DNA from 4 places in the Kitasatospora sp. NPDC002543 genome. Region 1 is predicted to be linked to each of the others. Evidence: riboswitches for the same ligand, from Rfam matches in the RefSeq annotation. Region 1 holds a riboswitch; each other region holds the start of a gene.

The links. A riboswitch is a leader RNA that binds a small molecule or an ion and turns the genes downstream of it on or off. The one in region 1 is predicted to bind cyclic di-AMP.
Region 2: another riboswitch for cyclic di-AMP. It lies ahead of ACWD4P_RS17525 (M23 family metallopeptidase); the one in region 1 lies ahead of ACWD4P_RS10085 (M23 family metallopeptidase).
Region 3: another riboswitch for cyclic di-AMP. It lies ahead of ACWD4P_RS36160 (transglycosylase family protein); the one in region 1 lies ahead of ACWD4P_RS10085 (M23 family metallopeptidase).
Region 4: another riboswitch for cyclic di-AMP. It lies ahead of ACWD4P_RS02160 (transglycosylase family protein); the one in region 1 lies ahead of ACWD4P_RS10085 (M23 family metallopeptidase).

The regions. Positions count from the first base shown of each region.
Region 1 is NZ_JBSFWR010000016.1:47,231-52,838, forward strand. Features, by position in the region: gene purB (adenylosuccinate lyase) at 1-932, shown strand, start outside; gene ACWD4P_RS10080 (MFS transporter) at 951-2,435, opposite strand; cyclic di-AMP (ydaO/yuaA leader) riboswitch at 2,849-2,986, shown strand; gene ACWD4P_RS10085 (M23 family metallopeptidase) at 2,989-3,963, shown strand; gene ACWD4P_RS10090 (APC family permease) at 4,311-5,608, shown strand, end outside.
Region 2 is NZ_JBSFWR010000036.1:43,558-49,165, reverse strand. Features, by position in the region: gene ACWD4P_RS17545 (hypothetical protein) at 1-8, opposite strand, end outside; gene ACWD4P_RS17540 (sensor domain-containing protein) at 130-870, opposite strand; gene ACWD4P_RS17535 (GNAT family N-acetyltransferase) at 983-1,570, opposite strand; gene ACWD4P_RS17530 (hypothetical protein) at 1,613-2,488, shown strand; gene ACWD4P_RS17525 (M23 family metallopeptidase) at 2,553-3,401, opposite strand; cyclic di-AMP (ydaO/yuaA leader) riboswitch at 3,414-3,572, opposite strand; gene ACWD4P_RS17520 (YiaA/YiaB family inner membrane protein) at 3,768-4,058, shown strand; gene ACWD4P_RS17515 (alpha/beta fold hydrolase) at 4,216-5,097, shown strand; gene ACWD4P_RS17510 (TetR/AcrR family transcriptional regulator) at 5,173-5,608, shown strand, end outside.
Region 3 is NZ_JBSFWR010000157.1:1,338-6,945, reverse strand. Features, by position in the region: gene ACWD4P_RS36170 (FtsB family cell division protein) at 1-506, opposite strand, end outside; gene eno (phosphopyruvate hydratase) at 626-1,912, opposite strand; gene ACWD4P_RS36160 (transglycosylase family protein) at 2,229-3,122, opposite strand; cyclic di-AMP (ydaO/yuaA leader) riboswitch at 3,128-3,296, opposite strand; gene ACWD4P_RS36155 (cytochrome P450 family protein) at 3,507-4,856, opposite strand; gene ACWD4P_RS36150 (SDR family NAD(P)-dependent oxidoreductase) at 5,124-5,546, shown strand; gene ACWD4P_RS36145 (MazG family protein) at 5,562-5,608, opposite strand, start outside.
Region 4 is NZ_JBSFWR010000003.1:12,508-18,115, forward strand. Features, by position in the region: gene ACWD4P_RS02140 (helix-turn-helix domain-containing protein) at 1-134, opposite strand, end outside; gene ACWD4P_RS02145 (ATP-binding protein) at 553-1,128, shown strand; gene ACWD4P_RS02150 (DUF397 domain-containing protein) at 1,497-1,760, opposite strand; gene ACWD4P_RS02155 (hypothetical protein) at 2,319-3,278, shown strand; cyclic di-AMP (ydaO/yuaA leader) riboswitch at 3,739-3,909, shown strand; gene ACWD4P_RS02160 (transglycosylase family protein) at 3,896-5,251, shown strand; gene ACWD4P_RS02165 (hypothetical protein) at 5,534-5,608, shown strand, end outside.

The sequences.
Region 1 (5,608 bases):
TCACCGACGAGCTGCTGGTCGCCTTCCGCCGCCTGGAGGAGCTGATCGCCCGCTACCCGCTGCGCGGGATCAAGGGCCCGGTCGGCACCGCCCAGGACATGCTGGACCTGCTCGGCGGCGACACCGAGAAGCTCGCCGAGCTGGAGCGCCGGGTCGCCGGGCACCTCGGCTTCGACCACGTGCTGACCAGCGTCGGCCAGGTCTACCCGCGCTCGCTGGACTTCGAGGTGCTCACCGCCCTCGTCCAGCTGGCCGCCGCGCCGTCCAGCCTGGCCAAGACCATCCGGCTGATGGCCGGCCACGAGCTGGTCACCGAGGGATTCAAGGAGGGCCAGGTCGGCTCCTCCGCGATGCCCCACAAGATGAACACCCGCTCCTGCGAGCGCGTCAACGGCCTGGCCGTCATCCTGCGCGGCTACGCCTCGATGACCGGCGAGCTGGCCGGCGACCAGTGGAACGAGGGCGACGTCTCCTGCTCGGTGGTGCGCCGGGTCGCGCTGCCGGACGCGTTCTTCGCCTTCGACGGCCTGCTGGAGACCTTCCTGACCGTCCTCGACGAGTTCGGCGCCTTCCCCGCCGTGATCGAGGCCGAGCTGGACCGCTACCTGCCGTTCCTCGCCACCACCAAGGTGCTGATGGGCGCGGTGCGCGCGGGCGTCGGCCGGGAGACCGGGCACGAGGTCATCAAGGAGCACGCCGTCGCCTCCGCGCTGGCGATGCGCGCGGGCGCCCGCGAGAACGAGCTGCTGGACCGGCTGGCCGCCGACGAGCGGATCCCGCTGGACCGGGCCGGGCTGGACGCGCTGCTGGCCGACAAGCTGTCCTTCACCGGCGCGGCCGGTGCCCAGGTCGCGGAGGTCGTCCGCCAGGTGGAGGCCGTCGCGGCCGCCTACCCGGACGCCGCCAAGTACGCGCCGGCCGACATTCTCTGACGTGTCGTCAGGCCCTCGTCAGGCCTGAGCCGAGGGCCCTGCCGCCGGACCGGTGGCGGGTCCCTCGCGCGTCGTGGGGACGTGGCCCGGGTCCAGCGGCGGAGCGGTGGGGCCGCACGGCCAGTCGCAGTTCGGCTCGGCCACCGGCTGCGCCGCCTCGGGGGCCAGGACGTTGCCCCGTACGGTCGCGGCGGCGATCAGCCCGCCGGCCGCCAGCAGACCGGCGCAGATCAGCATCGCGGTGTGGAAGGCCGAGTCGACCGAGGAGGGCACCCGGTAGGCGTCGCCGCTCAGCCCGGCCAGCGCCGGCAGGGCGGCCACCGCGAGCAGGCCGGCCGCGCGGGCGGCGGCGTTGTTGACCCCGCTGGCGATGCCCGCGTGCCGGACCTCGACGGCGGCCAGCACCGTCGCCGTCAGCGGCGCGACCAGCAGTGTCATCCCGCAGCCCATCACCGCGACGGCGGGCAGCACGTCCACCCAGTACGAGGAGTCGGGGCCGATGCGCAGCATCAGCAGCACCCCGGCGGCGCACAGCAGCGGGCCGACGGTCAGCGGGACACGCGGGCCGATCCGCTTGCCGAGGCGTCCGGCGCGCGCGGACAGCGTCAGCATCAGCACGGTGATCGGCACCAGGGCGAAGCCCGAGACCAGCGGCGAGAAGCCGGACACGATCTGGAGCTGCACCACCAGGAGGAAGAAGACGCCGCTGAACGCCGCGTACACGCACAGGGTGACCAGGTTCACCGCGGTGAACAGCCGGGAGGAGAACAGCCCCAGCGGCAGCATCGGTTCGGGGGCGCGGCGCTCGACCGCCACGAAGGCGGCGCCGAGCGCCAGCCCCAGCACCCCGCTGACCCAGACGGCGGGGGACAGGCCCTCGCCGGCCGCGGTCAGCGCGTAGGTGACCGCGCCGAGGGCGAGGGCGGCGAGCACGGCGCCGAGCACGTCGAAGCGACCGGAGGCGGCCTCGTCCCGGCTCTCCGGCACCGACCGGGTGGTGACGGCGATCACGGCGGCGGCCAGCGGCAGGTTCAGCAGGAAGATCCAGCGCCAGCCGGGGCCGTCCACCAGCCAGCCGCCGAGGAAGGGGCCGACCGCGGCCGACACCCCGCCGAGGCCGGACCAGAGGCCGACCGCCGCCGAGCGGTCGTCGGGGTGGAAGACGGCCTGGAGCATGGCGAGCGAGCCGGGGGTGAGCAGCGCCCCGCCGATGCCCTGCACGGCGCGGGCGGCGATCAGCACGTGGATGTTCGGCGCTGCGGCGCAGGCCGCGGAGGCGACGGCGAACCAGACCACACCGATCAGGAAGACCTTGCGCCGCCCGTACCGGTCGCCGAGCGCGCCGCCGAGCAGGATCAGGCCCGCCAGGGTGAGCAGATAGGAGTTCAGCGTCCACTGCAGGGACGCCAGGGAGGCGCCGAGGTCGGCGCCGATCCGGGGCAGGGCGACGTTCACCACGGTGCCGTCGAGCATCGCCATGCTGGAGCCGAGCACCGTTGCCATCAGTACCCAGCGGCCCTGCGCGGTGCCCAAGCGCAGGGTGCCGGCCTCGGAGGTGGTCACGGGCGAATCCTGCGCTGCCGGGGCGCGAGTGACAAGGGTCACCGGTGGGTGTGTTGGGGGTGGGCGGTGCGTGAGCGGGCGGCTGCGCAGTGTCGGCGATCTCGGCGCAGGGTCGTGGATCAGTGGCGCGGGGTGAATGGATTGTGTACGTATCGTGGGCCTGGGCCTGCGGAGGGTCACCGGGGCAGGGGGGATCGTTGCGTTTTCAAAGATCGACATTGCTTCACCCGAACGGATGGGTTTTAGTTCAGCGACCGCCCGGCCAGTCCGGACGGATCCGCCGGGTGGAACGCCGAGTCCTGCCGCTGCCCGGTGGTTCGAAACGAACTCTGTACGGCAGGAGCGGGGGACCCACAGGTAAGTCGCCGGACCGGAGTTCGCGCCTCAGGGCGCGGGCGTCCAGGACCGGCTAGGGGTGAAGCCGCACACGCGGCCGGGCAACTCCAGCCCGAACCCGACAGCTCACCTCGCAGGCGTCGGAGAGGAAACTTCCATGCCTGCACAGGCTCGTCGTATCGCCCTGCCCCGCGCCGCCCGCATCGGCATCGCCACCGCCGTGACCGGTGTCTCCTTCGCCCTCCCGCTCGTGACCGCGATGAGCGCCCAGGCCCACACCGCCCCGGCCGCGGCCGCCGCCGCCGCCAAGCCGGCCGCGCAGGCCCCCGCCCCGGCCCAGGCCGCCGCGCAGGAGAGCTACCGCGTCGTCGGCGGCGACACCCTGTCCAAGATCGCCGACGCCCGGAACGTCGAGGGCGGCTGGCACGCGCTGTACGAGCGGAACCGCTCGGTCGTCGGCGCCGACCCGAACCTGATCTTCCCGGGCCAGCAGCTCGCGCTGCCGGGCCATGCCGGCGCTCCGGCCAAGCCGGCCGCTCCGGCGAAGCCCGCCACGCCGGCGAAGCCCGCCGCTCCGGCGGCTCCGGCGACCCAGGCCGCCAAGCCGCAGGCCCAGGTCCAGGTGCAGACCGAGGCCGCCAAGCCGTCCGCGCAGCTCCAGACCCAGCTCCAGGTCGCCACGCCGGCCCAGGCCGTGACCGCCACTCCGGTCGCCGCCGCCACCTCCGGCTTCGTCGCCCCGCTGGCCAACCCGAGGCTCGGCACCGCCTACGGCGTGGCCGGCTCGATGTGGGCCTCCGGCCACCACACCGGCCAGGACTTCGTCGCCTCCACCGGCACCCCGCTGCGCGCGATCGCCAACGGCGTCGTGGTCAAGGCCGGCAACGGCGGCGCCTACGGCAACGAGGTCGAGATCAAGCTCGCCGACGGCCACTACGCCGAGTACGCGCACCTCTCCTCGATCGGTGTGAGGATCGGTCAGACCGTCACCGCCGGCCAGCAGATCGGCCTCTCCGGCGCCACCGGCAACGTGACCGGCCCGCACCTGCACTTCGAGATCCGCAACGGCTCGGAGTACGGCTCGGACATCAACCCGGTCGCCTACCTGCGCGCGCACGGCGTCGCGCTCTGACCCCGAGAGCTCCGGGGTACCAGGAACCACCGCTGCTGCGGGCGAACCGATCGCCCGGGATGGTCATGTCGGGTGACCGCTCGACCGGGTGATCGCCGCACGGCGGACATGGGCGCGGGACACGCCCAGGCCGGCCCGGCCGCACGAGGACCTCCTCGTGCGGCCGGGCCGGCCGCTTTCGTTCCCGGGGCCGCCCGGGGTGTTCCAGCGGTCGAACGAAGCGTCAACTCCGGCGCACTGCCGGGTGATCGGCTGAAGCGCCGGGCTCCTGCGGGGCGCCATGCTGGCGGGCGGTCAGCGCCCGGCCGGTCCGGCGGTGGGGCGGGTCAGTGAGGCGAGGAGGCCGGATGGCGGTCCGGAGCGGGGGCGTGGCGGGGGAGACGGCCGGACGGGAGCGGCTCGGCCCGGGCGGCGTCGACCGGTTGAAGGCGGACTCGGTCGGCCTGGTCGGGGTGGTGTTCATGGCGCTCGCCACCGCCGCCCCGATCACCGCGATGACCGGCAACCTGCCGATCATCGTCGGGCAGGGCAACGGGGCCGGCGCGCCCGCCGCGTACATCGTGGCGACGGTGGTGCTGACGGTGTTCTCGGTCGGCTACGTGGCGATGGCCCGTCACATCACCGCGGCCGGCGCGTTCTACGGCTACGTCTCGCACGGACTGGGCCGGGTGGTCGGGATGGCGGCCGGGCTGCTCGCGGTGCTCGCGTACGTCGTCACCGAGGCCTCGGCCCTCGGCTTCTTCGCGTACTCGCTGCGCGGGCTGGTCCGTTCCCAACTGGGGGTGGAGCTGGGCTGGGGCTGGTACGCGCTGTTCGGGGCGGCGGTGATCGGGGTGATGGCCTGGTTCGACCTGCACCTGACGGCCAGGGTGCTCGGGGTCGCGCTGGTGCTGGAGATCGGGGTGCTGAGCGCGGTGTCGTTCGCGGTGCTGTTCTCCGGCGGCGGTCCGGACGGGATCGCGGTGGCCGCCGTGAACCCGCTGAACGCGCTGAAGGGGGTGGGGAGTTCGGGGCCGGCGGCGGCCGGGCTCGGCCTGTTCTTCGCGTTCTGGTCCTGGGTGGGTTTCGAGTCCACCGCGATGTACGGCGAGGAGTCCCGCGACCCGAAGCGGGTGGTGCCGCGGGCGACGCTGGTGTCGGTGATCGGGGTCGGGCTGCTCTACGTCTTCGTGTCCTGGATGATCGTGTCCGGCAACGGGGTCGAACGGGCGATCGCGGTGGCGAGCGGCGCGGTGCCGGGCAAGGACGGCAACAGCCTGTTCTTCGACCCGCTCGGCGCGCACCTGGGGGCCTGGGCGGTGAAGGTGTTCCAATGGCTGGTCGTCACCGGCTCGTTCGCCTGCGCGATGGCCTTCCACCAGTGCGCGGCCCGGTACCTGTACGCGATCGGGCGGGAGGGGCTGCTGCACCCGGGGCTCGGCCGCACCCATCCGCGGCACGGCTCGCCGCACGTCGCCTCGGTGGTGCAGTCGGTGATCGCGGTGGGGCTGGTGGCGGGGTTCCTGGCGGCCGGGATGGATCCGTACGCGCACCTGTACACGCTGCTGGCGCTGCTCGGGACGATGGCGATCCTGGTCGTGCAGACGCTCTGCTCCTTCGCCGTGGTCGGGTACTTCCACGTGCGCCGACGGCACCCGGAGACGGC
Region 2 (5,608 bases), on a different contig from region 1:
GCGGGCACCCGGCCATCCGAACACGCGGCGGCCCCGCCCGCACCCGGAGGGCGTCCGGGGCGCGGGCGGGGCCGGCGGGGTGCGGGCGGGGCCGTGTGCGGCGCGGGCGGGGCCGGCCGGGGCTGCGGGTCAGCGGCCGAGCAGCCCCTGGGCGGCGGCCCGGTTGACGTTGGTCAGCCCGCGGACCAGCTGCGTGGTGAGGAAGACCAGCAGCACCCCGAGGAGCGAGAGCGCGGCGATCTGCCAGGGCGCCTGGATCTCGTACACGTGCCGGATGCCGTCGCTGTCCTCGAAGTCGAACAGCCGGTACCCGTTCCAGGGGGTGTAGGCGCGGAAGATCCAGTGGTACAGCGGGTACAGCGTCAGGGCCCAGCCGAGCACCAGGAACACCAGCGTCACCGTGAAGCTGAAGATCGCCCAGGGGAACATCACCACCTGGTACAGCACGGCCTTCCAGCCTGCCCCGTCCGCCAGCCGCGCGGTGATCGCGCCCCAGTTGCCCGGGCGGACCCGGCGCACCGGCGCCGGGCCGGGGACGTCCAGCGCCAGCATGTTGCGCACCCGGGCCCGCTCCAGCCGGCCGAAGCCGCGGGCGAGGCCGGTCAGGGCGCCCAGCACGGGCAGGCCGAGGACGGTGACGAAGGTGCCGAGGCCGAAGCAGAACATGACGATCGAGGCGGCGAACCCGGCGATCGCCACCGGCAGGCCGCTGAGCGCGTACCCGACCTCGCGGTAGTAGTAGCCCGAGAACGGCGTCCGCCACAGCGCCGGCCGCCGCTCGGTCCGGCGGGCCCGGCCGGGCCGCGGGTCGTCACCGTGACCGCCCAGGACGTCCCACTCCCGGTCCTCCGTGCTGCGGCTGCTGCTCATGCTCCCGGCCCCCGGCCCCTCGTACTGTCGGTCGTTCGTCCTGCTGACAGGTCCAGTCTGGTGGACCGGCCGGTCGGCGGGGATCCGGGGGCCTGGCGGATCCGGGGTGGGGTTAACCCCCCTCCCCCGGGACGGCCGGGCCGGGCCACTCGTCGGCGAGCAGCGAGTAGAGGTACGAGTCGGACCAGGTGCCGTCCTTGAACGTGTCCTGCCGCAGCCGCCCCTCCGGCCGGAAGCCCAGCCCGGTGAGCACCCGGACGGAGGCCGCGTTGGCCACCGCGACCCGGGCGGTCAGCCGGTGCAGGTCCAGGGCGCCGAAGGCGAGGCCGCAGAGCAGGCCGACGGTCTCGCGGGCGTAGCCGCGGCCCCAGCAGCCGCGGGCCAGCACGCACCCGATCCCGGCGGCGCGGTGTCCTTCGAGGGTGAGCGAGGCCTGCCCGATCGGCGTCGCGTCGTCCGGCTCCCCGGCGTCGGCGAGCCTGGTGACGGCGAGCCGGTAGGTGTCCCGCTCCTCGGCCATCGCCTCCTCCAGGTACAGCTCGATCTGGTCGGCGCAGTCCTCCCGGCCGCTCGGCCCGAAGGGCAGGTGGCGGGTGACCTCCGGGTCGCCGAACAGCGCGTGCAGCGCGTCCACGTCCTCCTCGGTGTGGTGGTACTCGCGGACGGCCAGTCGCGGGCCGGTGAGTCGTACGGGGACCATGGCTGCCGACCCTATCCCCGCCCGGCGGCTACCGTTCGGACTATGAACGACGAAGACCTGCGGCTCGCCCCGCGCACCAAGGCCGCCGACCTGCTCGCCTGGGCGGCCGAGCAGGGCCGCGCGCCGGTGGCCGAGGGGCCGCTGCGCGCGGTGCTGGCGCTGCTGGAGCTGGGCGAGGGCAGGATGCACGACGGCTGGCCCGAACTGACCTCCGGCGCGGTGGAGCACCTGCTGTACGAGCGCCTCCACCTGTACGTCCAACCCGCGCCCGAGGAGGACCCGCTCGCCTACGGCGACGCCGTCCGGCTGCTGGTCGACCACCAGCGGGCGGCCCGGCGGCTGAACGCCAAGCGCCAGGAGCGGCTGCACGCGGAGGCCGAGTGGCAGGGCGAGGTCGCGGCCGGGCTGCTGCGCCGCGCCGACCTGGTGACCTGGCCCCGGCTGTACGCGCTGCTGCTGCACGCGTACGGGGTGGACGTGACGGACGGGGCGGCGGTGCGGGACTGGCTGGCCGGCTTCGGGGAGCTCCCGGAGGAGGAGCGGCTGGCCGCGTTCGAGGCGCTGGCTCCGGCCGGCTGGCTGGACGAGCCGGACGAGCAGGGCTGGGGCCCGGGCCGGGTGCTGTCGGTCGGCATGGCCACGGACGGCGCGCGGCGGCTGCTGGAGCAGGGCCTGATGCGGCGCAGCTACCGCAACCTGGCCGAGCTGACCGCGCTGGGCCGGCCGATGCCGGACGAACTGGCCGGGGACTTCGGGCGGTTCGAGGAGGCGGCGGTCGACGCGGCGCTCGACCTGCTCGGCGGGTGGACGGTGCCGGGACTGCCGCGGCTGCTGGTGACGGAGTTCCCGGAGCTGGCGCCGGAGCCCGGCCCGGAGGAGATCGAGGCGTACCTGGCGCAGCTGCCCGCCGAGGAGTGAGTGGCCGCGCGGGAAGCCCCCGGGCCGGTGCCGCGGCTCCGGCTCGGGGGCTTCCGCGGGTGCGTCAGGGGTTGAGGCCGCGCTGCTGGAGCCAGGGCTCCGGGTCGACCGGGGCACCGCCGCCGGGGCGGACCTCCATGTGCAGGTGCGGGCCGGTGACGTTGCCGGTCGCGCCGACCTTGCCGATCTGCTGGCCGGCGGCGACCTTGCCGGAGCCCTTGGTGATCGCGGAGAGGTGGCAGTACCAGATCTCGGTGCCGTCGGGCAGGGTCTCGACGATCCGGTAGCCGTACGAGCCGGCCCAGCCGGCCGAGGTGATGGTGCCCTGGCCGAGCGCGTGGACCGGGGTGCCGGTGTCGGCGGCGAAGTCCAGGCCGGTGTGCAGGTTGGCCCAGTAGCGGGCGCTCTGTCCGTAGTGGGCGGAGAGCCGGTAGTCGTCCACGGGGAGGACGAGCGCGGCGGCCTTGGCCCGTTCGGCCTCCTCGGCGGCGCGCTTGGCCTCGGCCTCCTTGGCGGCGGCCTTGGCCTCGGCCTCCTGCGCGGCCTGGAGCCGGGCGGTCTCCTCGGCGGCGGTGCGCTGGCTGTCGGCCTGGCTCTGGATGCGGGCGGCGAGCGCGAGGCCGGGGTCCGCGGAGAGGGCGAGCGGGGTCTCGTCCGGGGCCTCGATGGCGGGGGCGGCGGCCGGGGTCGCCGAGGCGAAGCCGGTGGCGCCCAGGGTGGCGGCCACGGCGGTGACGCCGAGCAGCGGGGAGGCTCCGCGGGTCTGACGCGGCATCCGGTGGCGGTTGGTCTCGGCCTCCGCGGCGAAGTCGTCCGGGCCGAAGGGCTCGGGTCCGTCCGTGCCGGGGTGGTCGAGGAGCTGGGTACCGGCTGCGGGGCCGACCGGGTGTGCCGGGGTGTGCGTCGACGCCACGGAGGCGCGCTCCTTTCCTTCCTTCGCGCCTACCGGGTTAGCTGACGGGTTCGGAGCAGGAAGGTCTCCTACGGCCGGGCCGGAGCCCCGCCGATTCACCCCAAGGAACGTGGTTCCCCGGCTCCCTGACCTGCCCGGGGGCCGGTCGTCGGGATTAGGCGACGGCGCACGGTGCCGTCTGGTTACGGCGTTGACAACCGCGCTGCGTTATCAAACGTTAATCCTAGGAGGCTCTGATTCCAAGCCATCCGTTCGGAGCAGCCCGCGGACAGATGATCGGACGTCAACGAACGGCCCCTCATGCACGGCCCCATCTGAGTACCCATACTCATGTGCGGTCCGATCCGACGGCCGCATCCTGACGCCATGAGCGCACCGATGCAGAGCCGCACCACGTCCGCGTACTACATCCAGTCCGTCCTGTCCTTCGCCCTGTCGGGCACCGCACTCGCCGCCGGGATCGCCTACCTGCCGGTCGGCGGGTGGACCCGGGCCTTCCTGGGGATCGGACTCCTCTACACCGTCACCTCCGCGTTCACGCTGGCGAAGGTGATCCGGGACCGGCAGGAGTCGAACGAGATGGTCACCCGGGTGGACCAGGCCCGGCTGGAGAAGCTGCTCAGCGAGCACGACCCGTTCAAGGTCGAGGGGGTCTGACCGCTCCGCGCCCCCGCACCGCACCGCCCCCGCACGGCACCGCCCCCTCCTCCCGCGCCCCCCTCGCCCCGTCCACTCCTCCCCCGTCCGCTCCCCGCCCCGTCCGCTCCGGTGCGCCGCCGACCGCTTGACGGCTAAGGCTATTAGCCTTAGCTTTATGGCTATCGGCGGCACCGCCGATGCCCCGCACCGGCGGCCCGAGGAGGACCCCGTGAACGGCACCACCACCCCGACCACCCAGTACCTGACCGTCCCCGGAGGCCGGATCGCCTTCGACGACACCCGGCACGGCGAGGGCACCCCCGTGGTCCTGCTGCCGGGCATGCTCGACAGCCGGGCCGCGTACCGGCACCTGCGCCCGCTGCTCACCGCCGCCGGCCACCGGGTCGTCACCATGGACCTGCGGGGCTTCGGCGAGTCCTCGATCGCCTGGGACGACTACGGCCCGGCCGCCATCGCCGGCGACGTCCTCGCCCTGCTCGACCACCTCGGCATCGAGCGCGCCGTCCTCGCCGGGAACTCCTACACCGGGGCGACCGTCGTCAGGGCCGCCGGGGACGCGCCCGAGCGGGTCGCCGGGATCGTCCTGATCGACGCCTTCGTCGAGAACCCGCCGCCGGGCGCCCTGATGCGCGGCGCCATGGGCCTGCTGGGCGCGGCCCTCGTGCACTGGCCGGCCTCCTGGGGCTTCTACCTGCGCCGGATGGCCTTCCCCGGCGCCAAGCCCGCCGACTTCGACGCGTACGTGGACGGGCTGGTCGCCGCGCTGCGCACCCCGGGGCGCAAGGCGGCCACCCGCGGGTACGTCCACGGCGACTCGGCGCCGGTCGGCTGGACGGCCGCGGTGCGGTGCCCGGCGCTGGTCGTCATGGGCGACAAGGACCCCGACTTCCCGAAGCCGGAGCTGGTCGCCGACCGGCAGGCCGCCGCACTCGGCGCCCGGAAGGCGATGATCGAGGGGTCCGGGCACTACCCGATGGCCGACAACCCGGCGGCCACCGCGGACGCCCTGCTGCCGTTCCTCGCCGAACTCGGCTGAGCCCGCGGGCCCCTGCCCGGCCGCACCCCGCCCGACCCGTCCGCCCGATCCCATCCGTACGGAGAGCCCGAACCCATGCCCCGCGTAGGACTGACCCCCGACCAGGTCGTCGACCACGCCCTCACCCTCATCGACGAGCAGGGCCCCGAGGCCCTCACCCTGGCGGCCGTCGCCGCCCGGGCCGGGGTCGCCACCCCCTCGCTGTACAAGCACGTCAGCGGCGGCCTCGCCGAACTGCGGCGGCTGATCGCCGTCCGGGTCACCGGGGACCTGGCCGACCGGCTCGCCGAGGCGGCCGTCGGGCGCGGCGGGGACGACGCCGTGGCCGCGGTGCTGCGCGCCTACCACGCGTACGCCACCGAACACCCGCACCGCTACAACGCCCTGCCCCAGGCCCCGCAGCCCGACGACGACCTGGCCCGGGCGGCCGCCCGGCTGGTCGGCGTGATCATCGCGGTGCTGCGGGAGTACGGCCTCGACGGCTCCGAGGCGATCCACGCCGCCCGCACCG
Region 3 (5,608 bases), on a different contig from region 1:
GAGGACGGTGGGAGGGGAACAGGGGTGTCGGGTGCCGCCGCGGCGGCGGTGTCGGCGGCGTCCACCGAGTCCCAGATGCTGGCGTACCAGGGCTTGGCGGCCGTCACCTGGCCGGCGGCGGCGCCGTTCGGGGCGGAAGCGGCGCCGTTCGGGGCCGGAGCGGCGCCGGCGGCGGACGAGGAGGGCTGGGCGGAGGCCTGGCCGCCCGGGTCCACGGCGATGTACGGGGTCTCCCCCGGCACCGCGTAGTGCAGCCGGGCGCGGGCCTGCGCCTTGACGTACTCCGGGTCCTGCCAGCGGGCCTTCTCCCGGCGCAGCTGCTCGACCTGCTGGCGCGCGTGGTCGGCCTTCGCCCGCTGGGCGGAGATCTCGGCGCGCTGGGAGATGAACTGCCGCGTCGGGTAGGCGAGGATCGCCACCAGCGAGCAGAGCACCAGGACGAGGACGGTCGCCCGGCTCGTGAACCGGGGCCGGGCCGCCAAGCCCGGGATCCTCCAGCCAGCCATCTCCCGTATCCCCTCCTGGTCGCGACGGTGCCCCGCCGTCCACCCTACGGGGTGGACGGCGGGGCACCGGTCAGGCGTGCGCTAGCAGGAGCGCCCGGCCCTCGTGCTCGGCGCGCTGATCACTCGGCGGCGCGGAAGCGCGGGAAGGCGCCGCGGCCGGCGTACTCGGCGGCGTCGTCGAGGATCTCCTCGATGCGCAGCAGCTGGTTGTACTTGGCGACGCGCTCGGAACGGGCCGGGGCACCGGTCTTGATCTGGCCGCAGTTGGTGGCGACGGCCAGGTCGGCGATGGTGACGTCCTCGGTCTCGCCGGAGCGGTGCGACATCATGCAGCGGTAGCCGTTGCGCTGGGCCAGCTCGACGGCGTCCAGGGTCTCGGTCAGCGAACCGATCTGGTTCACCTTGACCAGCAGCGCGTTGGCGGTGCCGGTCTCGATGCCGCGGGCCAGGCGGGCCGGGTTGGTGACGAACAGGTCGTCGCCGACCAGCTGGACCTTGTCGCCCAGCTTGTCGGTCATGGCCTTCCAGCCGTCCCAGTCCGACTCGTCCAGCGGGTCCTCGATGGAGACCAGCGGGTAGGCGGCGACCAGCTCGGCGTAGTACTCGATGAGCTCGGCGGAGGTGAGCTCCTTGCCCTCGAACTGGTAGGCGCCGTCCTCGTAGAACTCGGAGGAGGCGACGTCCAGGGCCAGCGCGACGTCACGGCCGGGCACGTAGCCGGCCTTCTGGATGGCCTCGACGATGAGGTCCAGGGCCTCGCGGTTGGAGTCCAGGTTCGGGGCGAAGCCGCCCTCGTCGCCCAGACCGGTGGACAGGCCGCGCTCCTTCAGCACGCCCTTGAGCGTGTGGTAGACCTCGACGCCCCAGCGGACGGCCTCGGAGAAGGACTCCGCGCCGATCGGGGCGATCATGAACTCCTGGATGTCGACGTTGGAGTCCGCGTGCGACCCGCCGTTGAGGATGTTCATCATCGGGACGGGCAGGACGTGCGCGTTCGGGCCGCCCAGGTAGCGGAACAGCGGCAGGTCGCTGGCCTCGGAGGCGGCGTGCGCGACGGCCAGCGAGACGCCCAGGATGGCGTTGGCGCCGAGCGAGGACTTGTCCGGGGTGGCGTCCAGGTCCAGCATGGCCTGGTCGATCAGCCGCTGCTCGGTGGCGTCGTAGCCGACCAGCTCCGGGCCGATCTGCTCGATGACGGCCAGGACGGCCTTCTCGACGCCCTTGCCGAAGTAGCGGTTCTTGTCACCGTCACGCAGCTCCAGCGCCTCGAAGGCGCCGGTGGAGGCACCCGACGGGACAGCGGCACGACCCGTGCTGCCGTCGTCGAGGCCGACCTCGACCTCGACCGTGGGGTTGCCGCGCGAGTCGAGGATCTCACGGGCTACGACGACATCGATGGACGGCACGAGGCATCTCCTTGCGGAAGCAGGGTCCGGTCTGACGGTGGTGCTGTCAGCAGGACGATTGCGGAGTCGTTACGACCAGAGCCTAACCGCCCGGGCTCCCGGGGCCACCTCCGCCTCGGTGCCGTCTCAGCGTGTGGCCCCGCTACCCACCGGTAGTTCACCTGCTTGTCCCAGCTTGTCCCACCGGGAAGGGCGAATGCGGACGAAGGGGACCGGTAGGGCCGGTCCCCTTCGGACGTCGGGGCGGAGCGGTGCCGGCGGAGGCGGTCCGGCCGCTTGAAGACACGAGGGCTCAGCGGCTCGGCGGCACGAGGGCTCAGCCGACGTGCAGCACCTGACCCGGCATGATCAGGTTCGGGTCGCCGCCGACGGTGGAGTGGTTCTGCTCGTACAGCGCGTGCCAGCCACCGGAGACGCCCTGGGCGGTGGCGATGGTCGACAGGGTGTCACCGGCGCGGACGGTGTAGTCGTGGCCGGCGGCCTGCGGGGCCTGCGGGGCGTACTGCGGCTGAGCGGCGGCCTGGCCGGCGTACTGCTGGTAGACGCTCTGGTGGCTGGTCCAGTACCAGGCGCCGTTGCTCTGGTACCAGTACACCTTGGCGTCGGCGTCCCAGCCGGCCTTGCCGGAGAAGCCCGGGGCCTGCGGCTGGGCCTGCTGCTGCGGGGCGGCCTGCTGGACCGGCTGCGCGGCGGGCTTCTGCGCCGGCTTCTGGGCGGCGGGCTTCTGGGCGACCGGCTTCTCGGTCGGCTTGGCGGCGGGCTTCGGGGCCTGCTGCTTGGGAGCGGACTGCGGCTTGCTGTCCGAGGAGGTGTCAACCGCGGCCGGGGCACCGCCCTTGGTCAGACCGGCCTTCTGCGAGCAGACCGGCCAGGCACCCGGGCCCTGCGAGGCCAGCACCTTCTCGGCGACCGAGATCTGCTGGGCCTTGCTGGCCTGGTTGGCCTGCGGCGCGTAGGCGGCGCCGCCGTACGCCTTCCAGGTGCTGGACGTGAACTGGAGGCCGCCGTAGAAGCCGTTGCCGGTGTTGATGCTCCAGTTGCCGCCGCTCTCGCACTGGGCGACGGCGTCCCAGGTGGAGGCCGGGGCGGCGGAGGCGCCGGTGGCGGTGAGGAGCGGCATCGCGAGTCCGACGCCGGCCACACCGGCGACGGCGATGGCCTTCTCGGCCTGGGTGCGACGACGGTGGCGGCCAGTTCCAACGAACAGCATGAAGAGGTCCCTCTCCGCACGCCTGCGAGGTGAGCTGTCGGGTTCGGACCGGGAGGTGGCCCGGCCGCCGTGCGCGGAGACGACTCCGCTCGGGCGGCTTCACCCCAAGCCGTGGGGAGACGGCAACAAACCTGGTTCCCCCGCCCCTGCCCAGGGTTCTGGTCGGTTTCCCGTGGCGCGGCGGGCAGGATTCGGCGTTCCGCGTACGGGGTCCGCAGCTGCGAACTCCAGGGAGAGTAGACAGATCTTCAGATCAATCACAAGCTCATATCGTCGATATCACACGAGAATTACGGCCCGTGTCCGATCGCCTACCAACAGCGGCGTTATGTCCGGATTGATGGGTGTTCACACCGCACCCGACAGGCGATCGGCGACGTCCGGTCAGCCCTTCGAGGCCTCCGAAGGGGCCTGCGGAGACGTGGCCGGAGAACCGGTCGGAGGGGCGTGCGGGGAGCGGCTCTCCGGGCTGAATTCCACCGGCAGTTCGCGCAGCCCACGCATGATCAGGCCGCCCCGCCAGCGCAGGTTCTCCGGGCTCTCCGCGAGCCGCAGGTCCGGCAGCCGGGAGAGCAGCGTGGCCAGCGCGGCCCGCCCCTCCAGCCGGGCGAGCGGGGCGCCGATGCAGTAGTGGATGCCGTGCCCGAACCCCAGGTGGGGATTGTCCGCCCGGGCCAGGTCCAGGGTGTTCTCCGCCGCGAACCGGGCCGGGTCGCGGTCCGCCGCGGCCAGCACCACCAGCACCGGGTCGCCGACCGGGATGTCCACCCCGCCGATGGTCAGCGGACTGGTCGCGAACCGCCAGGTCGCCAGCTCCACCGGCCCGTCGTAGCGCAGGAGTTCCTCGATCCCGGTCTCCAGCAGCGCGCTCTCCCCGCGTGCCACCGACTCCTGCAGCAGCCGGCGCTGCTCCGGGTTGCGCAGCAGCGCGTACGTGCCGTTGCCGATCAGGTTCACGGTGGTCTCGAAACCCGCGAACAGGAGGATGAAGGCCATCGCCGCGGCCTCGTTCTCGGTCAGGTGCTCCCCGTGGTCACTGGCCCGGATCAGGCCCGAGATCAGGTCGTCCCCGAGGTCCGCGCGCTTGCGGTGGATCAGCTCCAGCAGGTACGCCCGCATCCGCTTCACCGCCCGGCCCACGCCGCCGCGCTGCCCCCCGCCGTGACGGATCATCATCCCGGCCCAGTCGCGGAAGTCGTCCTGGTCCTCGGCCGGCACCCCGAGCATGTCGCAGATCGCGTAGATGGGGAGCGGGAAGGCGAACTCGTGGATCAGGTCAGCCGAACCGCGCTGCGCGAAGCCGTCGATCAGCCGGTCGGTGAGCTGCTGCACCCGCGGCTCGAACTCGGCCACCCGGCGCGGGGTGAACGCCTTGGACACCAGCCGGCGCAGCCGGGTGTGGTCCGGCGGGTCGATGTTCAGCAGGTGGGTCATCAGGTCCGCCTGCCGCTCCCCCGGGATGCCCACCCGGCCGGTGCGGTGCGCCTGCTCGCTGTGGTGCGCCGGGTTCTTCGACAACCGGCCGTCCGCCAGCGCCTGCCGGGCGTCCGCGTACCTGGTCACCAGCCAGGCCTCCACCCCGCTCGGCAGGGTGGTGCGGTGCACCGGGGCGTGCTCGCGCAACCAGGCGTAGGCGGGGTACGGGTCGGCGGCGAACTCCCAGGTGAACAGCTGTGGGGCGGGGGCGTCGGACGACGAGGCGGCGGGCCGGGCGGGGTCGGGCTGAGCTGGCATGGACCGACCGTATCCGGTGCACCGGGCCCGCCCCCGCTCCGGCGGGCCCGCCCGGCCCCCGACACCTCCGCCGCGGCCTCCCTCGCCCGGGCGTGTACACGCCGTGGGCCGGTCGTGGGCGGCTCTTGGCCGACTCTTGGCCGCAGGACGGGCGTGAGCCTGGTCACCTGAGGGGTAATCCCTGTTGCGGAGGGTCAGGACGTGCCTACGATCCTCCGCAGTACGCGTGGGCGCCGGTGCGGTGTCGTCCACAGGGAGGAGCAGGCCATGCGGGTCAGCGGGTCAGTCGTCGTCATCGCGGTCCTCGACGGCGGGTCGGGCGCGGGCCTCGCCCGCCGGTTCGCCGCGGCGGACGCCGCCGGAATGCTGATCGCCGACCAGTACGTCGGCGTCGCCGAGGACCTCGCCGCCGAACTCGACCGGCCGGGCTGCCCCGTCGTCGGCGTCTGCGGCGACATCCGCCGCCCCAGCGACGTCGCCGCCCTCGTGGACACCGCCGAGAAGCACCTCGGTCCGATCGACCTGTTCGCCGTGGCCGGCCCGGCCGGCGAGCGGATCATCTCGCTGACCGACCTGCCCGACCACCTCGACCTGGAGCGGCTCGCCGAACTCGTCGTCCTCGTCGGCGAGGCCATCGGCGAACTCGTCCCGCCGCAGCGGCGCCCGGAACACGCCGCCACGGCGGCCTGACCGCCGGCCGGCCGGCTACCGGCCGTCCGGTTCCCCGTCCGCCGCTCCGTCCGGCTCGAGCC
Region 4 (5,608 bases), on a different contig from region 1:
TTGGACTCGGAGGCCCGGATCGCGTAGCCCGCGTCCTCGCGGGTGATGCCGCGCGCCTCGCGAAGGCGTCGCAGCTGCGAGCCGAGGAGGATCCGGCGGACCATCGAGCCGCCGCCCGGCTGAACTGTGGTCATGCGGTCGAAACCTCCACCTAGGGCAAACAGCGCACAGTCTGCCATCAGTTGAGCGCTCACGGTGCCGATACTGACGGATGTTCCTATCAGTTCCGCGCTCCGCACACCAGGATGCACGTGCATCCGGCGCTTGCATATGCCAATAGTGCGACTGCACGTGAATCGACTCTTGCATCTGCAGTGAGCGCACACCACCATGGTGCACGTGCACCTGCACATCCCTGGCAATCCCGCGGGCTCCGCGTCGACCCCACGCGCGACTCCGTGCACCGACCCGACGGCATCCCCCGCGTCATCGGGCGTTCGAGTGCGCGCGCGCCTGGTCGAGGGGGCGGCCGAGCGGCCGAGCGAGTCGGAGGTGACCGGCATGACCCCGGCGGGTCCAGCCGTGTCCGCCCCCTTATGGGAGGAGCTCTTCATGAGCACCGGTACGGCTTTGGCGGTTGACCCCCATGTGGTCACCTGTACGCTCGCTCCTCGCTTCGAAGCCGTCAGAACCGCGCGTGACTTCGCCCGGACCACGCTTCAGCGCTGGGGCCTGACCGAGCTGTTCGACGACGTCGCGCTGGTGGCCTCGGAACTCGTGACCAACGCGCTCCGGCATGCGATCGGCGCACGGCCCGACCCGTCGGGCGGCGCCCAGGGCGAGTACGACTTTCCCACACAGCCGACCGCGGACGGCCGGCTGCCGATCCGAATAAGCCTGGTGCACCGCGCACCCCAGGTGGTCTGCGCGGTGAGCGATCCGAGCAGCATCGGGCCGGTCGCCCGGGAGGCCGACTTCGTCGCCGAATCCGGCCGTGGACTGCACCTGGTGGAGTCGTTCAGCCGCTCCTGGGGCTGGCACCCGCTGGGCAGCGGCAAGGTGGTGTGGGCGATGTTCGAGGCCGAGTCGGTCGGCGGCTCCCCGCTGGACGGACACCCCGTGCTCAGCGGGCGCTCACCGCTCGACGGCCCCCTCGACGCCGGCGGACGGCATCGGCGCTCGGCCTAGGACGGGGCCCCGGTCCCAGGACCGACCGTTCGGAGGGAGCCGCTCGGGGCGGGCTCCGCGCCGGCCGGCGTGCGGCCGGCCGGGAGGAACCCCGGGAGGACCACACCCCGGGCCCTTCCGTCGCCATGACAGCGCGGAGGTCGCCGCTGACATCACTTCGGACGTCGCCGCGGACCTCGTCACGGATGTCACTGCGGACGTCGCCGCGGACCTCGCCACGGATGCCGTCACGGACGGCTCCGGACCGCCGGGCGGCCGGCGGATCCGAGGAGAGGCTCCGGGGAGCGGCACCCGGAGGAGGCAAAGACAAAGGCCGTCGTGGTGTCGGCACCCACGACGGCCCCCCGATGGTGGAGCACGACGGTCGGTCAGACCGCCAGGTGGTCGAACTCCCCGTCCTTCGCCCCCAGCAGCAGGGCGGCGATCTCGGCCCGGGTGTAGATCAGCGCGGGACCGTCCGGGAACCGCGAGTTGCGCATCGCCACGTCGCCGCCCGGCAGGGCCGCGAACTCGACGCAGTTGCCCTGGGAGTTGCTGTGCAGGCTCTTCTGCCAGACCACCCCCTGGAGGTCGGTGGCGGCCATCCCGTTGTAGGTCTCGTACGAGCCGTGCTTGTCCTGCGAGTCGTGCATATAAATCTCCCGAAGAGCTCCGGAGTTGTCGTCCTGCGCGGCGCCCCCGGCGCCGCCGAAACGAACGGACCGGCCCCGTACCGGTCCGGCACAACGCCTCACTTGACGCGATGATAGCCGCAGTGCACGTGCATCAGCACGGGACATTGCAGGTGCACGAGGCCTTTTACCCTCAGCCGCGAACTCTTCACGGGCCCTTCTCCTGACGGTACGTAAACGGACATAGCCGATGAATCGTCGAGCCCGCGATAACCGGCCGTGAGCATCTCCCCGCTGAATGTTGATCTTCGAATGCCGGGAGTCGCACGCCTGTGACCCTCCGTCAGGCCGACCTCATGCTGTGAGACATCTCACGCGCCCCGGATGCAACGCCCGCCCCCTCCGACGACGTCCGGGCAAGCGCCGGTGATCGCACGGAGGTTGGGCGAAGAATGTCCGGATTGTAGGCAAAGCGCCCGGAGCCGTGCCGCAGACGCACCGGCTCCGCACCATGACCGCGCGAAACCCGTACGGCAGCCGACTGCAAGCCGGACGGGCCGATGTCCTACGATCTCCGGCATGAGCACCGCAGCCATCCCGGGCGCGCCACTGCCCGTCCGCACTCCAGGCTCCCGTGCGCGGGGGCGCCACCGTCGTCCCGAGCGCCCCGAGATCCCGGCCGGCGCCCCGGCCCTGGTGCTCGCCGTGCCCGCGACCGCCGGGCCCGAGTCCCGCTCGGTCGTCGAGGAGTTGCTCTCGATCGTCCGCACCGAGCAGAACGGCGTCCGGACCGCGGTCGGCTACCTCCCCGGCAACGGCCCCGAGGGCGTGGACGGCGAGGACCGCACCGTCGCCGAGCTGCTGGCCATGGCCGCCGAGGCGGGGCTTCCGACGCCCGTCCTGGTGCCGCTGGTGCCCGGTCCGCACACCTTCCTGACCGAGCTTCACGCGCTCGCCGCCGAGTACGGCGCGCCCGTCACCGACCCGCTGGGCCCGCACCCGCTGCTGGCCGAGGCCGTGCACGTCCGCCTGTCCGAGGCCGGGCTGGCCCGGGCCGACCGCGCCCGGCTGTTCGCCATCGCGACCGCCGCGGACGGCGTGGTGCTGACCACCGTCGGCGGCGAGGACGCGGCCGCCGCGGCCGGCATCACCGGCGTGCTGCTGGCCGCGCGGCTGGCCGTACCGGTCGTCGCCGCCGCGCTCGACGTGCCCGGCTCGGTGGCCGCGGCCGTCAACCACCTCAAGGAGACCGGCTCGCAGCGCCCGGCGCTGGCCCCGCTGGTGATCGGTCCGGAGGCGGACTCCGAGCTGCTCGCCACCGCGGCCGAGGAGACCGGCTGCCCGTCGGCCGCGCCGCTGGGCGCGTACCCGTCGGTCGGCCAGCTGATCGCCTCCACCTACCTGGCCGCCCTGCCCGCGCCGTCCCCGGAGGACCTGGCGCGGGCCGAGGCGGAGGCAGCGGCCGCCTCCGGGGCCGAGGGGGCCCCGGAGGGCGCTCGCGGCGCCCACGCGGCCGCCGAGGGCCCCCTCGGGCAGTAGTCGACACCGCGCGCCGCCCGCGCGCACCGAAGGGCCCGGAACGGCTTCCGTTCCGGGCCCTTCGGCTTGCCCTCCCGCACGTCCCGTCAAGTGCGGAAGTCGCGGAGCCGTCGAAGCGAAATGTCCGTTCTGGCCTTTCTGGAGCCATTTGAAAGGAAAAAGGGAGCGCGGATCCGAGCGCGCGGATCGCGACCGCTCCCCCACCTCCCGGCGTGCGCGACTCCACGATTCGACACATCGTCACGCCGCTCCTGAGGCACAGCCAGTTGTTGACTTCCGCAATGACATTGCTTGAAAACGATCATTTTCGATCTTGATGGACGGCGATTTTGGCAGTTCCCACTAAACCGTGATGCACATCACAGTGGTTTGCAGTTTGAACTTGAGTCTGATTAACGTGCTCCCCGTTCGTGACCACACGAACCCGGTTCATCCGCAACGCCGAGTCCTGCCGTCGGATGTCCTGGAAACGCGAAAACGCACCACGGCAGGAGCGGGGGACCCACAGGTAAGTCGCCCCGGACCGGTCTTCGGAACGGTCCAGGGCTAGGGGTGAAGCCGCGCCCACAGCGCGGCCGGGCAACTCCAGCCCGAATCCGACAGCTCACCTCGCAGGCGTGGGAGAGGACCGCGTCTTCATGCTGCCCACCAACGGCACTCGCCTGTCCAGCCGCACCCGCCGCGTGATCGCCGCCCTCGGCGTCGCGGGCGTCGGCCTCACCGTCCCCTGCCTCACGTCGGGCACCGCCTCGGCCGCCTCCGTCGCCACCTGGGACAAGGTCGCCCAGTGCGAGAGCGGCGGCAACTGGGCCATCAACACCGGCAACGGCTTCTACGGCGGGCTCCAGTTCACCTCCAGCACCTGGTCCGCCTTCGGCGGCACCGCCTTCGCGGCGCGCGCCGACCTGGCCACCAAGGACCAGCAGATCTCCGTCGCCGAGAAGGTCCTCGCCTCGCAGGGCCCCGGCGCCTGGCCGGTGTGCTCGGTCCAGGCCGGCCTCACCAAGGGAGGCGCCGCCGCCTCCGTCGACACCTCGGCGGGCTCGACCGCCACCAAGCCCGCGCAGAGCGCCAAGCCGGCCGCCCCGGCGGCTCCGGCGGCGAAGCCCGCCGCCAAGCCGGCGCAGCCCCAGGCCCCCGCCGCGAAGCCCGCCGCGCCCGCCCAGGACGGCGCGCAGGCCGCCACGGGCAACGCCGCCACGGGCAACCGGAGCGACTGGGTCAAGAAGGGCCCGCAGCAGGCCCAGGGCGCCGACTACACCGTGGTCCAGGGCGACTGGCTGTCCGCCATCGCCGACCAGCACCAGGTGCAGGGCGGCTGGCAGCGGCTCTACGAGCTCAACCGCGGCACCCTGACCGAGGGCCCGGACACCATCTACCCGGGCCAGCAGCTGTCCTTCGGCGGCAACGGCCAGGCCCAGGCCGCCCCGTCCTCCACCGGCAAGTCCGGCTCGGACTTCACCTGGTTCGACCGCTCGCAGAAGTCCGGTCAGTCCGCGAACGGCGGTGCCGTGAACGCCCAGCCGACCGCGCAGGCCCAGGCCCCGGCCGCCAAGCCGGCCGCCAAGCCCGCTCCGCAGACCCAGACCCAGACCCAGGCTCCGGCTGCCACCGGCAGCATGGCCGCCGCGGTCTCCTTCGCCGAGTCGAAGGTCGGTCAGGCGTACGTCTACGGCGGCACCGGCAACGGCGGCTGGGACTGCTCCGGCCTGACCCAGGCCGCGCTGCGCGCCGCGGGCATCTCCGTCCCGCGCGTCGCCGCCGACCAGGCCGCGGCCAGCACCCACGTCTCGCTGGACAGCCTCCAGCCGGGCGACCTGCTGTTCTGGTCCAACAACGGCAAGGACTCCGGCGTCTACCACGTCGCGATCTACGTCGGCAACGGCAAGTACGTCGAGGCCGCCAACCCGAGCTCGGGCGTCCGCGAGCAGAGCATCGCCAACTGGGCCCCGGACTTCGCCGGCCGGGTCTGAGGACGGCGCACGGACGACGGCGTTCGGACGACGAATGACGAATGACGGCTGACGGATAACAGCTGACAGATTTCATCATCTGTCAGCTGTCAGCCGTCGGCCGTCGGCCGTCATCCCCACGCTGACCATCCGCCACCCCCGGGGAGAGTCTGGTCGCTCTCCCCGGGGGTTCCGGCGTTCCCGCCGACGGTTCCGGGCTCTCCTCCGGCGGTTCCGCCCTGTCCCGTGGTGGATCCCCGCCCCAGCGGGCATGCTGCTGCTCTGCACCCGAGGAGGAGTCACATGGCCCAGGTCACCGTCACGCTCGACGCGAACCTCGCGATCGACGCGATGATGCTCTCCGGCACCAAGAGCCCC